4 regions of the Myxococcus guangdongensis genome follow, and region 2 is predicted to be linked to each of the others. Evidence: riboswitches for the same ligand, from Rfam matches in the RefSeq annotation. Region 2 holds a riboswitch; each other region holds the start of a gene.

Evidence for each region. Region 2 has a riboswitch for cobalamin ahead of LXT21_RS37265 (acyl-CoA thioesterase). Riboswitches for the same ligand answer to the same signal wherever they lie in the genome.
Region 1: linked by a shared signal. The riboswitch ahead of LXT21_RS11855 (TonB-dependent receptor plug domain-containing protein) and the one ahead of LXT21_RS37265 (acyl-CoA thioesterase) in region 2 are both predicted to bind cobalamin.
Region 3: linked by a shared signal. The riboswitch ahead of LXT21_RS31495 (aminotransferase family protein) and the one ahead of LXT21_RS37265 (acyl-CoA thioesterase) in region 2 are both predicted to bind cobalamin.
Region 4: linked by a shared signal. The riboswitch ahead of LXT21_RS11865 (hypothetical protein) and the one ahead of LXT21_RS37265 (acyl-CoA thioesterase) in region 2 are both predicted to bind cobalamin.

What each region holds. Positions count from the first base shown of each region.
Region 1 is NZ_JAJVKW010000003.1:583,632-586,833, reverse strand. Features, by position in the region: gene LXT21_RS11855 (TonB-dependent receptor plug domain-containing protein) at 1-1,554, opposite strand, end outside; cobalamin riboswitch at 1,614-1,860, opposite strand; gene LXT21_RS11850 (FHA domain-containing protein) at 1,870-2,391, opposite strand; gene LXT21_RS11845 (DUF7305 domain-containing protein) at 2,465-3,202, opposite strand, start outside.
Region 2 is NZ_JAJVKW010000016.1:208,601-211,802, forward strand. Features, by position in the region: gene LXT21_RS37255 (hypothetical protein) at 1-374, opposite strand, end outside; gene LXT21_RS37260 (hypothetical protein) at 547-1,233, shown strand; gene LXT21_RS37265 (acyl-CoA thioesterase) at 1,411-1,830, opposite strand; cobalamin riboswitch at 1,957-2,196, opposite strand; gene LXT21_RS37270 (S1C family serine protease) at 2,316-3,202, shown strand, end outside.
Region 3 is NZ_JAJVKW010000012.1:41,312-44,513, reverse strand. Features, by position in the region: gene LXT21_RS31500 (MDR family MFS transporter) at 1-738, opposite strand, end outside; cobalamin riboswitch at 921-1,135, shown strand; gene LXT21_RS31495 (aminotransferase family protein) at 1,401-2,765, shown strand; gene LXT21_RS31490 (aldehyde dehydrogenase family protein) at 2,762-3,202, shown strand, end outside.
Region 4 is NZ_JAJVKW010000003.1:587,935-591,136, reverse strand. Features, by position in the region: gene LXT21_RS11870 (cell surface protein) at 1-445, opposite strand, end outside; gene LXT21_RS11865 (hypothetical protein) at 442-1,857, opposite strand; cobalamin riboswitch at 2,007-2,223, opposite strand; gene LXT21_RS11860 (MXAN_6577-like cysteine-rich protein) at 2,243-3,202, opposite strand, start outside.

The DNA.
Region 1 (3,202 bases), on a different contig from region 2:
CGCCGACAGCCACGAGAACAGCCGCGCCTCCGCCTCCAGCTCCGCGCCCCACACCCGCGCGGCGTCGAAGTTGTACGGCCGCGCCATCATCGGCGGATACAGCTCGTACGCGATGAGGTCCTCGTACAGCGCCGCGAAGCCGCCCGCCGTCACACTCCACCGCGGAGCCCCCGCCACCATCGCCTGGGAATCCCAGACCACCGCCGCGTCCGCGTAGAGCACCCGCTCGGGCCTCAACCCCGGATTGGGCAACAACGTCCCCTGCCGGATGTACAGCTCCAGGAACGACGGCGCGCGATGCGACTGTCCCGCGTTCGCGCGAATCCCCACACCGCCGCCCAATGACAACCACGCGCCGAGCTTCGGAGAGAACAGCCAGTAGGGCCCCACCCGCTCGAACCGCAGCGACGGCACGACGCTCAACACCTCGTCGACCAGCGCCCACTCGTCCATCACCATCACGCTGCCGCGCCACCAGCTCGCGGACTGCGCGCCCTTCGCCTGGGTGACCTGCTCCCCCGACGACGCCACCGTCGCCGTCAGCGCGTGCCCGCCCCCGAGCAGCGTCCGCCCCTCCAGCTCCACTCCGCCCACGACATGCCGCTGCGGCCCACCCGCGCCCAGCAGTCCACCCGTCACCTCCAGACCATCGCGACGGAAGAACCCCCTCGCACTCGCCTGCGTCCCCGACCACCGCACGCCCAAGGACAGCCGGTCCAAATCCTGTCGCCCCGCGGACTGGGGGTTCTGCACCGTGCCCGGAATCGCGCGGTCCTCCAGCGACAGCTCGGACAACACATCCAGCCGCGAGCCGCCCGGGAGCCGCCGCCGATACCGCAGCAGCACGCCGCCCCCCTTCGCGTCGTTGCGCGCGCGCGCCTCCGCCGTGACGGGGTTGTCTGGCACCGCGGGCAGCTCATCGAGCTCGTAGGCGAAGTCCCCATCGGAGCGCCCCGCGTGCAGCAGCACCAGCGCATTCCCATCCAACAGCGGCCCGGTGACGGCCACGTGCCCCAGCGCCGTGTTCCAGCTCCCGTAGACCACTTCCCCACTGGCTCGCACGTGCGACGACGGCGCGCGCGTGACGATGTTCACCGCGCCGCCGAGCCCTCCCGAGCCATAGCGCGCCCCCGCGCCGCCGCGCAGCACCTCCAGCCGCTCCACCAACGCGGCCGGCACCTGCGACAGGTCCGCCATGCCACCCGCGCCGTTGAGCGGGATTCCATCCAGGAACACCAACACCCCGTTCGACGCGGCGCCGCGCACCACCAGGCTCTTGCTCTGCCCGTAGCCGCCGGAGTCCTGCACCGCGAGCCCCACCGAGCCCACGAGCAGCTCCGCCGTGTCCCGGGCCTCGCCCGCATGCTCGCTGGCGTCGATGACGGTGATGGCGCCGGTGGGGTCGCGGCGCTCGGGCGAGTCCGGAGGCGGCGGCGCCTTGCCTCGCACCACCGTCGCGGGCACGACGGCGTCCTCCGACGCCTGCGCGTGCGCTCCGGAAGGCAGGCTGAGCGCCAGACACACCAGGTGCCCGGCGAGGAAGGTGCGCCGCATGCTCCGCCTTCCGCTCTCTCCATCGAAGAGAGAAGGCCATCCGCCCGTGTCGCCACGCGACACGTCCGCACCCTCGGGCAGGTCTCCTGGCTGATGGACTCCAGCTCCAGGCGCACGACGCGTCTGGCTGGAAGGGGGCTTCCGCCTTCCCCCGGAGCGTCCGCCTGGACACCGCCGGAGTGGCGACAACCGAAGTCCCCGGCCCTGACCTCAGGGCTGCCCATTCACAGTGGCGGGACCGCGCCGGAATCGCACCGGCTTCCCTCTTGAAAGCCCGACATGGGCACCCAAGGGCGCACCCCTTCTAGGAGCTGCCTACCAGCGCGTCAAGCGCACCCGGGACGACACCTGGCACGAGCGCGCGTAGGACTCGAAGGCGCTCGCCTGCAGGAACACCACCTGCGCGCTCCCCAGTCGCAGCGAGGCCTGGCTGAACAGCGGCGTCGAGCGCCCCGGCACAATCAACACCCCCTCCACGAAGGTGCCGCCGTGGCTCTCCAGGTCCGTCACGCTCCACACCTCGGTGTGCGGTTCCGGACGGAAGCGCGCGTGCTGCCGCGACACGGTGGGCTCGGGCAGGACGATGTCGCACTCGGGGCTGCGGCCCACCATCACCTCGGGCCCTCGCCCGGGGAAGCGCGGACACAGCTCGAACACCACGGGCTCCACGCCTCTCGAGGGAATCGGCACCTTCAGCGTCGGCGGCTCCAGCTGCGCCACAGCGCGCGGTCGGCTCGGCATGGAGTCCCACACCAGCACGGGCCACCCGACATCCCGCAGCAAGGCCTCGCGGTCCTCCTGGAGCCGGGACATCAGCGAGGACAAACGGTGGAGCACGACGAGCCCTCCAGGCCGGGAAGGTGTGCACGCAAACCTGTGCACGCCCCCGCGCCCTGTCCACCCCCCTGTATCACTCCACGGGCCCGCAGGCGCTCCCCAACGAGAGGATGTCCGAATCGTAGTGCAGCGCCAGCGCACCCGAGGACTCGATGTGCCGCACGAAGACGGAGCCGAACACCTCCGCGTTGCCACTGAGCGTCAGGGTGGCCCCGGGTGCATAGAGGTTTCCCGCGAGCACGCTGCCCGCGGAGATTCCCAGCGTTCCCGTCCCCGCCGCGTACACGCGCACCTTCGCGGGCGCCTCCACGGACCCCAGCATGAGCTGTCCGGCCACCGTCATGTCGCCGCCCACGAACAAGTCCAGCTCCCCCGGCGGAACCACCTCCACGGAGAGCCGCTCGCCGATGACGACGCTGCCTTGCACGAAGAGCGCCGTGCGCTCGCGCACCACGAGGTTCAGCCGGCCCTGACCCTCGATGCCCGTCAGGAAGAAGCGCCCGCACGGCAGCTCCAGCGTGCGCTCGCCGGTGAAGCCCTGCAGCGCCGAGGGCTCCAGGTCGATGACGGCGTTGTGGTTGTCGCGGGCGTGGTTGGCGATGAGTCCTTGGATGTCCACCACCGACGCGGTGTCCCCGCACGCGCACGGCGACACGGAGTCCACCGGCTCGCGAAGCACCTCGGCGGCGGTCACCGCGCCGGACATGCTGCGCTCCGCGGGCACCGCCAGCTTCCCCGCCACGTCCAGCGACGCCAGCCCCACGTCACCGCGCACCCACGCGTCCCCCGTCACCCGCGCGGACACGTTGCC
Region 2 (3,202 bases):
TCCTTCGCCATCCGGTAGACCTCGATCAACCGCTCCTTGAAGAGCTCGTTGTCGGGGCGCTCCTGGAGGGCGCGGCGGTAGGCGGCGGCGGCTCCGACGTAGTCCCCCAGGGCGAACAGGCGCTCACCCTCCTGGGCGGGTGAGGAGGGACCGAGCGGGAGCTCCGGCTCCTCGGGCGGTCGGGAGGCTTCCAGCTTCTGGAGCTCCAGGGGTTGGAGGGACTCGCGGAGGTTGGCGAGCTTGTCCGCGAGCGAGCTGTCATCCGGGAAGGCCAGGATGAGCGCCTCGTAGAGGTCGAGCGCCTCGACGAGCTCTCCACGGCGCAGCGCTCGGTCGGCGCGAGCCTCCATCTCCACCCGGGCTGCAGGATTCATCTCGGCGCGAGGTTACCCGCGCCCGACGGGGATGTCACAACGAAGGCGTGCGAGCGCTGACTTCGTGGTGCGCCGGGACGGTGGGCCTTGGGCCTGTGAAGCCGTGTCTTCTGGGTATCCATGGGTTCGTGCGGTGCGCGCGAGGTGGCCGCGTCGGGGGCGCGGGGGGCCTATGCTGCGCGGTGTGAGTCTCTCGTGGGTGGCCGCAGGAGGGTGGTTGTTGCTGTCGGGCGCGCTCGGCACCGAGCTGCGGCGCGACGGCTACGTGCTGCGTCCGCCCGAGGGGTTCCACATGGTGCGGTGGGAGCCCTACACGGGCTCGGTGGCGGGGGCGGTGACGTTGGATGCGGAGACGCCGAGGTCCCTGTCCGCGGCGCTCGCCGATGGTGAAGGGCCGGAGGCGGCGACGATGTTGGTGTCGGTGGTGGAGCGGAGCTTCTCCGCGAGCCCCTCCGAGCGTGACGACTTCGCGTCGGCGGTGATGCAGCACTTCCAGCGGGAGCTGGGGGTGGTGCTGTCGCCGGAGCGGGTGGACCGGATTGGCGGGGATGCGCCGCGCGTGGAGGTGCTGGGGACGCTGCGGGACGCGGGGCAGACGCGCACGGTGCTGGTGGCGGGGCTCGCGTCCGAGGGGCGGCACGCGGTGGTGGTGGTGAGCGCGCCCGCGGTGCGCTGGGAGCGGCTGGCCCCGGGGGTCCGCGCCTCACTGGAGACCTTCCGCCTGGAGCCGACGACGACGCCCGGCGCGGTTCCCCGGCGCGTGCTGGGCGCGCTCGCGGGAGCCCTGGCCGGTGCGCTGGTGGCGTCGTACGCGGCGTGGCGCCGAGGGCGCGCGGGTCGGATGGCCTCCGAGTCGTGACCGCCGCGCGGACCGAGCATCGGTGAGTCGACCGGATGGCGCCCTGTGTGGCGCCGCGAGCGGGCCGCATCGGAGGCGAGGCGACTCCACGCGTGCCTCGCGTGACGCCACCTCCTGAGATCCGCGCCGGAGCCCGGGGAATCGGCCCCGGCGCGTCTTCATACTCCGTGCTTCACCTCACCCCGCGCTCGGCTCGGGCGCGAGCGGAGGCACGGCCGTGGGCTTGCGGTGCTCGTCCAGCGCGACGAGCACGAAGCGCCCCCGGGTGCACAGCTCCCGCGCGCCGGTGAGCAGGTCCTCGGCGAACATCTCCACGTCCACGGTGACGGAGGTGCGGCCGGTGGCCGTCACGCGGCTGACCAGCTCCACGAGCTGCCCTTGCTGCACCGGCATGTGGAAGTCCACGCGCTCGCTGGAGGCGGTGACGACGGTGCGGCGCGTGTAGCGGCTGGCGGTGATGAACGCGGACATGTCCATCCACCGGAGGGCCTGACCTCCGAAGAGGGTGCCGTAGTGGTTGGTCTGATCCGGGAACACCATGTCCACCATCCGGGTCTCGGTGGCGGAGGAGGGGAGGGAGGGCTGCATCGGACTCATGGATGGACTCCTGGCCCACGGGCCGCCCCGGACGTGAAGACCTCCGACGGCGGCGGTGGGCCGCGATGGATGGCCTGACCTTCCCGCGAAGGTCGGGGGCGAAGCGCCACCCGGGGCGCTGTCCGCGTCCCAGGAGGGCTCGAGGCAGGTTTTCGGGCTCCGTGGGCTTGCTCCACCACCCGCCACGCATCGCGGCGCATGCTGGCGTCCTAGGCGCCGTCCCTTCCCAGCCCTCGTCAGTCGAGGACCAGTGTGTTCGACGGCGTTCGTTCCCACTGACCGCTGCGGGGCAGCTCCGGATTCGCACCGGATTCCCTTGCTAAACCCCATGGACCCCCATGAGGCACCTCGGGCGGGGCGGACCCTACCCGCTGCCCGGCGCGTCGCCAACAGGGCAGGTGGGTCGACGAGCGCACCGGAGCCCTCATGCCCTCTCCACTCGGTACCCACGCGCGCGCGGCGCTGGGATAGCGTGCGCCGCATCCATGTTCGTCTTCCTCCTCGTCGCCGTGCTGGGGCAGGCGCCGGCCGTCGCCCCATCGGAACCGGGCGCGCCCTCCACCGTCCGAAGCCAACCCGACGCCGTGCCCGCTCCCGCGCCCGAGCCTCCTCCGGCGGGCTTGCCTCCGGCCACCCACGAGCTCTTCCAGCGCATCCAGAACCGCGTCGCCCAGGTGCGCATCATCGAGCGTCGCTCGGGCACGCGCTCCTCCATCGGCTCCGCCTTCTTCGTCTCCGCCGACGGGTACGCCATCACCAACTACCACGTGGTCTCCGACGTGGTGCTCCATCCGGAGGACTACACCGCGCAGCTCGTGCTGCGCACCGGCGGGGAGCCCGTGCCCGCGCGCCTGGTCGACGTGGATGTGGTCCACGACCTGGCCGTCATCCGGATGGACGAGCCGGTGAAGGACTTCTTCGTCCTGGAGGACCGCGAGCCGCCGCAGGGCGCGCGCCTGTTCGCCATGGGCAACCCCCATGACCTGGGCACCACCATCGTCGAGGGCACCTACAACGGCTTCATCCAGGACTCCCTCTACGAGCGCCTGCACTTCAGCGGCGCCATCAACCCCGGCATGAGCGGAGGCCCCACGCTGACGGGGCAGGGCACCGTGGTGGGCGTCAACGTGGCCACCATGGGCAACCAGCTGGGCTTCCTGGTCCCGGTGCACCGCGCGAGGACGCTGCTCGGCCGGGCGCTGAAGATGGCGCCGGACGCGACGCCCGCGCTGCTGGAGACGGTGCGCGCGCAGCTCATCGACAACCAGCAGCGGCTCACCGAGCAGATGCTCGCGGCCTCGCTGCCGAAGCAGACCCTGGGCAGCTACCACGTCCCGGGCCGGTGGATTCCGTTCCTCAAGTGCTGGGGCGA
Region 3 (3,202 bases), on a different contig from region 2:
CCATGCCCATCCTCCACCGTGCGCCACCTGCTCCGCGCCACGTCCCAGGCTGAGCGCGAGCAACAGCGGCACCACCGCCAGCGCCAGCAGCACCGCGCCCGTCACATCCAGCTTCCCGCGCGAGGCCCCCGGAGGCTTGAGCGCCGGCATGCGCAAGAGCACGAGCGCGAGCGCCACCGCGCCCACCGGCAGGTTGATGAAGAACACCCAGTGCCATCCCAGCCGGTCCGTGATGAAGCCCCCGGCCAGCGGCCCCACCACGCTCGACAGACCGAACATCGCGCCGAACAGGCCCTGGTACTTGCCTCGCTCGCGCGGCGGATAGAGGTCCGCCACCACCGACAGCGACGCGGTGAAGAGCGCCGCGCTGCCCACTCCCTGCACCGCGCGATACAGGATGAGCGTCAGCGTCGAGCGCGACACGCCGCACAGGAAGCTGCCCAGCAGGAACACGATGATTCCCGCCGCCAGCACCGCGCGCCGGCCCAAGAGGTCCGACAGCTTCCCCCACACGGGCACCATCATCGTCGACGCGACCAGGTACGACGTCGTCAGCCACGGATAGAGCGCCGGAGAGATGCCCAGGTCCGCCTGGATGGAGGGGCCCGCCGTGGCCACAATCGTCTGGTCCAGCGCCGCGAGCAGCAGCCCGAGCAGCGCACCCGACATCGTGAACACCTTCTGTGCGCGGGTGAACGTGAAGGGCGCGGCAGCGGTGGTCGCGGCGGACGGAGCCATAGTCTCGGGGCGTCCTCCGACGCGGAGGGCCACCGATGAAGGTGACGCCTGCGCACGGGATGCGCCAGCGCTCATGCACGGCAGGTTGCTCGTCGAACATCCGTGAGCGCACAGCGGACGTCGCGTCCATGCGCGTCGAGCGCGCACCGGCGCTTCGCTTGACAGTCCGAAGAGGCGAACAGTACATACCGCCCCATGTTGGTGCCCGGACCTCGGTCCGAGCTTAAAAGGGAACCCGGTTCGATTCCGGGGCTGCCCCGCAGCGGTAAGTGAGAACGAGCCTCGTCATCCGCACTGGTTCCCTCGGGGAGCTGGGAAGCGACGAGTCGTAGGAAGCCGGCCCTCAAAAGCCGAAGCGCTCACGAGCCCGAAGACCTGCCCGCATCCGGCCGTGGGAGAAATCCACGGACGGTTTCGACCTGGAGCCGCGTGGGACGGCCGGAAGGTTCGAGCGGCGCTCGTGCCTCGACGGGCCCTCACGCACGCTCGACTTCTCCGACCTCCATCCCCCGTGTCTCCAGTCGCCCGTGGGGGCGAAGGTCGGTCCGTGGGCTCCAGTCGGAGCCTGGTGTGCGCTCACGCGTGCATCGCGACTGCCCTTCTTCCACGCGGGAGCCCTGTCGGGCGACCTCCGGTCGTCCGCGCTGCGTGGAGGACGGACGATGCGGGAAGAAGCCAGGCACACGGTGCGCTACCCCCAGGGGAACGTGCTGCTGCGCAATCTCGCGCGCGACTTCCCCGTGGTGACGCACGGTCAGGGCGTCCACCTCTTCGACGCGAGCGGCAAGCGCTACCTGGACGCCTCCGCCGGCGCGCTCGTGGCCAGCGTGGGCCACGGCAACCGCGAGGTGGCGGACCGCATCCACGAGCAGCTCCTGCGCGTCGCCTACGTCAACGGCACCCACTTCACCACCGACGTCACCGAGGAGCTCGCCTCGCGCCTGTGCGCCCACGCGCCCCAGGGGCTCACGCGCGCCGCGTTCCTCGGCTCGGGCTCCGAGGCGGTGGAGGCCGCGGTGAAGTTCGTCCGCCAGCTCTGGGTGGAGCGAGACGAGCCCCAGCGCGGCAAGGTCATCGCGCGCGTGCCCGGCTACCACGGCAACACGCTGTACGCGCTCTCGCTGTCGGGCCGGCCCCACTACAAGACCTTCTTCGGCCCCATGCTGGCGGAGGTCGTCACCACGGCCGCGCCGTACCCGTACCGCTCCGGCCTGGAGGACTACGCGCGCGACGGCGCCGAGCACTACGCGCGGCTGCTCGAGGAGACGATTCGCCGCGAGGGCCCGGACACCATCGCCGCCTTCATCGCGGAGCCCGTCATCGGCTCGTCCGCGGGCGCGTCGCCTCCGCCGCCCGGCTACTTCGAGCGCGTGAGCGCCGTGTGTCGCGAGTACGGCATCCTCACCATCGCCGACGAGGTGATGTGCGGCTGTGGTCGCACCGGCCGCTTCTTCGCCAGCGACCTCTACGGCTTCACGCCGGACGTGCTGGTGCTCGGCAAGGGCATCAGCGGGGGCTACGCGCCCTTGAGCGCGCTGCTCATCCGCGAAGAGCACCTGGAGGAGCTGCGCCGGGGCTCGGGCGGCTTCATGCACGCGCAGACGTACCTCCAGGCGCCCGCGATGACGGCGGCGGGGCTGGCGGTGCTCGACTACTACGAGCGGCACGACCTGGTGGCCCACGCCGAGCGCGTGGGCGCGCACCTCCAGCGACGGCTGCGCGAGGCGCTGGGCACGCTGCCGCACGTCGGCTCCGTGCAGGGCGTGGGGCTGATGGCCGGCATCGAGCTGGTCGAGGACATCGCGAGCAAGCGCCCCTTCCCGCGCGCGCGCAAGGTCATCGAGCGACTGCTCGCGGCGCTGTTCGAGCGAGGGCTCGTCCTCTGGTCCAACACGGGCCACGCGGACGGGACGAACGGGGACCTGCTCATGGTCGGCCCCCCGCTGGTCATCACCGAGGCGGAGGTCGACGAGCTGGTCGACACGCTCGCCCGCGGCATCCACCACTTCTTCCAGGAGGCGTCATGAGTTTCCGCATCACCTACTCGGTGCTGGAGGCGGACCTGTCCGCGCTGCACGCGCAGTTCGACGAGGCGCTCACCGCCGTGCGCTCGAAGCTGGGCGGAGAGCTGCCGTCGTGGCTCGGGGGCGAGGCGTTCCGGAGCGGAGACCTGCTTCAGAGCCGCAACCCGGCGCGGCCGGACGAGGTGCTCGTGTCCGTGCACCGCACGCCCGTGGCCGAGGTGGACCGGGTGGTGCGCGTGGCGCGCGAGGCCCAGCGCGGCTGGGGCGCGACGCCGTGGCAGGAGCGCGTGCGCATCCTCCGCCGCGCCGCGGACCTCATCTCCGAGCGGCGCATGGCGCTGTCCGCGCGCATGACGCTGGAGGTGGGCAAGAGCCGCCTCGAGTCGCTCGGTGACGTGGAGGAGTCCGCGGACCTGCTGCGCTACTACGCCGGTCAGCTC
Region 4 (3,202 bases), on a different contig from region 2:
CGTCGCTCACCGAGACGCGTCCCCGCTCGGTGAAGGCGCGCGGGCCTCCCGCGATGAGGAACGGGTTCTCGAAGACGAGCAGGTCCACGCCCGGGCCGTCGACCACCGCGATGTCCGTGAAGCGCAAGGTGATGGAGCCGCCCTTGCCCAGCGAGAGGACATCCAGCGACCCGCTGTCCAGCCCCGCGCCCACCGGGGCGCCCAGGACGATGGACGGGAAGCGGTCCTGCCCGAAGCCCGCGCCGGGGCCGGGCAGGTACTCGACCACCTCGTCCGCGTACGGGTCCGCGGGCCGCGAGGGGCTCGCGTCGGTGCCCGAGTCACCGGGCCCCGCGTCCTCGTCCGTGGGCGCGGGGGGAGCCTCGTCCCCGCCGCACGCGGACAGGCTCAGCGCCAGGGCGAACAGCGCGCCCCGGCCGAGCCCGTGGAGGGCGCGCGTGTTCACGGGGCCACCTGGAGGCGCACCAGGCGCCGGCCGTTGCGGTCGGACACGCCGACGAGCACGTCGGAGCCGAGCGGCTCCAGCATCGTCACCGAGGTGCACTGGTTGACGTAGCCGAGCACGGGCACGCGCGCGCCCACCGTCACGGCGTCGCCCGTGCCGACGGACAGCGCGTAGCGGGACACGTCGGTGCTCACGAAGTTGAAGTCCGCGTCGTAGCCACCACGGTTGATGGCGACGCCCGAGCCGAAGGCACCCGCGCCGTTGAAGTCGCTGCCCACGTCGATCTTCGCCTGGGCGCCCAGGTCCAGCGGCGTCCCGCTGGTGATGGCCGCGGAGACGGTGGCGGGCGCCACGCCGTAGATGACGTTGACGAAGTTGCCGTCGAAGTAGCCCAGCGCGGCGATGCCGTTGGACGTCACGGCGGTGAAGCCGCTGGCCACCGCGTCACCCTGCGGGAAGTTGGCCACGCGCACCGCGCTCGTGGGGTCCGTGGACGTCACCAGGCCGTAGACGGCCAGGTCGGTGCCGGGCAGCGTGCCCAGGCCGCCACCGTTGACGAGCACCGCGCTCAGCGCTCCGCTCCAGAAGGCCGCGGCCGAGTAGTTCTTGGGCGCGACGACGTAGTTGGAGTTGGCCGGCGTCACCAGGTCATACGCCGCGACGTTGCCCGGAGCGCCCGTGGAGCCCAGCGTGTAGCCGGTGAAGACGCTCGTGCCGTCGTTGATGACGTAGCCGCCCGGATACACGGCCGCGGAGCCGTCCCGGTCCGCCTGGGTGACGATGTCGAAGAGCTTCGTGGTGCCGGGCTGGAGGTTCGGCCAGGTGCCCAGCGAGAACAGCCCGGCCTCCTTGCCACGACCCTGGATGCCGTAGAAGGCATAGGTGGGGCCCGGAGAGGCGCCGAGCGCGAGGATGTCCGCGGACAGGGGCGCGGACTCGGCGGCGACGAAGCCGGGCTGGAGCACGAGCGTGCCCAGCTTCGGGTCCAGCGGAACCGTCGCGCAGTCGACAACCACCGGACCCGCATCCGGCTGTCCCGCGTCGGGCGTACCCGAGTCCGGCTGTCCCGCGTCGGGCGTACCCGAGTCCGGCTGTCCCGCGTCGGGCGTCCCCGAGTCCGGCTGACCCGCGTCGGGCGTGCCCGAGTCCGGCTGTCCCGCGTCGGGCGTGCCCGAGTCCGGCGTGCCCGCGTCGGGCGTCGGGGTGGTGGGGATGGGCTCGGTCTCGCACTTCTCGTCGACGCAGACCCACTGCTGTCCCGCGGGGGGCTCGCCGTTGTCGGCGCGGCAGTCGAACTGATCGACACACTCCGGGTTGCAACCGGTGCCGAGCAGGGCCACGGCGAAGGAGGCCACGGCCAGTGATGCGGACTTCATCCAGGGCTTCACGCGCTTCGATTCAGCCGTCTTCATCTGCGTCCTCGTCCCTCTCGCCCCCACGGGCGGGTGGGCTTCCAGGAGGACGCGGTCGAAGGCGGTCACCCAAGCACCTCAGGGTGCACGGATGGAAAGGCTGACGCCTCCGCCGCCTCCCCTCGGAGGCCTCGGTGATGTCCGTGCCCAAGGGGCACGGGTCCACGGCAGGTTTTCGGACTCGCAGGCGCGGGAGCCCCGGAGGGCGCCCACCTAATGGCCGTCGCTTCCCAGTCCCGGGAGGGACCAGTGCTTCACATGACGGCGGTCGTTCCTGCACACCGCTGCGGGGCAGTCCCGGATTCGCACCGGGTTCCCTAGAGCCGCCGTGGTTCTCACGACGGCACCGAGGACGCGGCCGGGATATGGCGGGTGACAGGCATTGTCAATGGAGCGCGGTGACGTCGATGGCGTTGGACACGGGGCGTCGGGGGTCCACCGGGCACGCCTCGAGCGCGGGGCCCTTCGCGGTGGGCGTGGAGTAACCCCTGCGCTCGGTGAGGGTGCCATCGCCGACTTCCACGACGAAGACGCGCCCCGCGTTGGTGTCCGCCAGGTACACCGCGCCCCGGGACACGGCGAAGCGGCTGGCCACGGACAGCATGCAACCCGGTGCGCCGGGCTGACACCCAGGATTCAGCGCGTAGGACGCCACGGGCACGTCGTTCTTCACCAGCACCAGGCCCGTGGAGCGCACGGACGTGGCGATGTAGCCATTGGCCGTGTCGTAGATGGCCTCACCGATGCAGGCAACCACGAGCTGGTCACCGACGGCTTCCACGTAGCCCGCGTTGAGGCAGCGCTCCTTGCCCAGGTCGATGGCGCTCACGGCGCCGGTGGCGGGGTCGATGCGCGCGAGCATGCCGGGCCCGTTGGGGCGGTAGTCATTGGCGGGGTTGAGGTTGGTGAGGGCCACGTACACGTGGGTGCGCGTCGCCGCGACCGAGAACGGCAGGGGCATGGAGCCGCTGCTGTCGAAGGGCTTCAGGTCCAGGCCGGTGAGCGACAGGGTGTCCACCTTGCGCGGCTGCGTGGGGTCGGAGATGTCCACGCGCGCCACGGCGTTGCCGTGCTGGAAGTTGGAGCTGCCGGTGCCGAAGAGCGGGATGTAGAGCAGGTTGCCGAAGCGCGCGAGTGCCTGGGGGCTGGTGTTCGGCCCCAGGTTCAACTGACCCACGGTGCGCAGGCCCAGGCCGTTGCCGTGGGCTGCGCCGTCGCGGCGGAGCACCTGGAGCGTGTTGTTCACCGAGTCGATGACGTACACGTGCGGCGGGTCCACGAGGATGTCATTGGGGGAGCCGGACACGACGCCCAACGAGTCCTCCTCCACGAGCGCGCCCAGGTT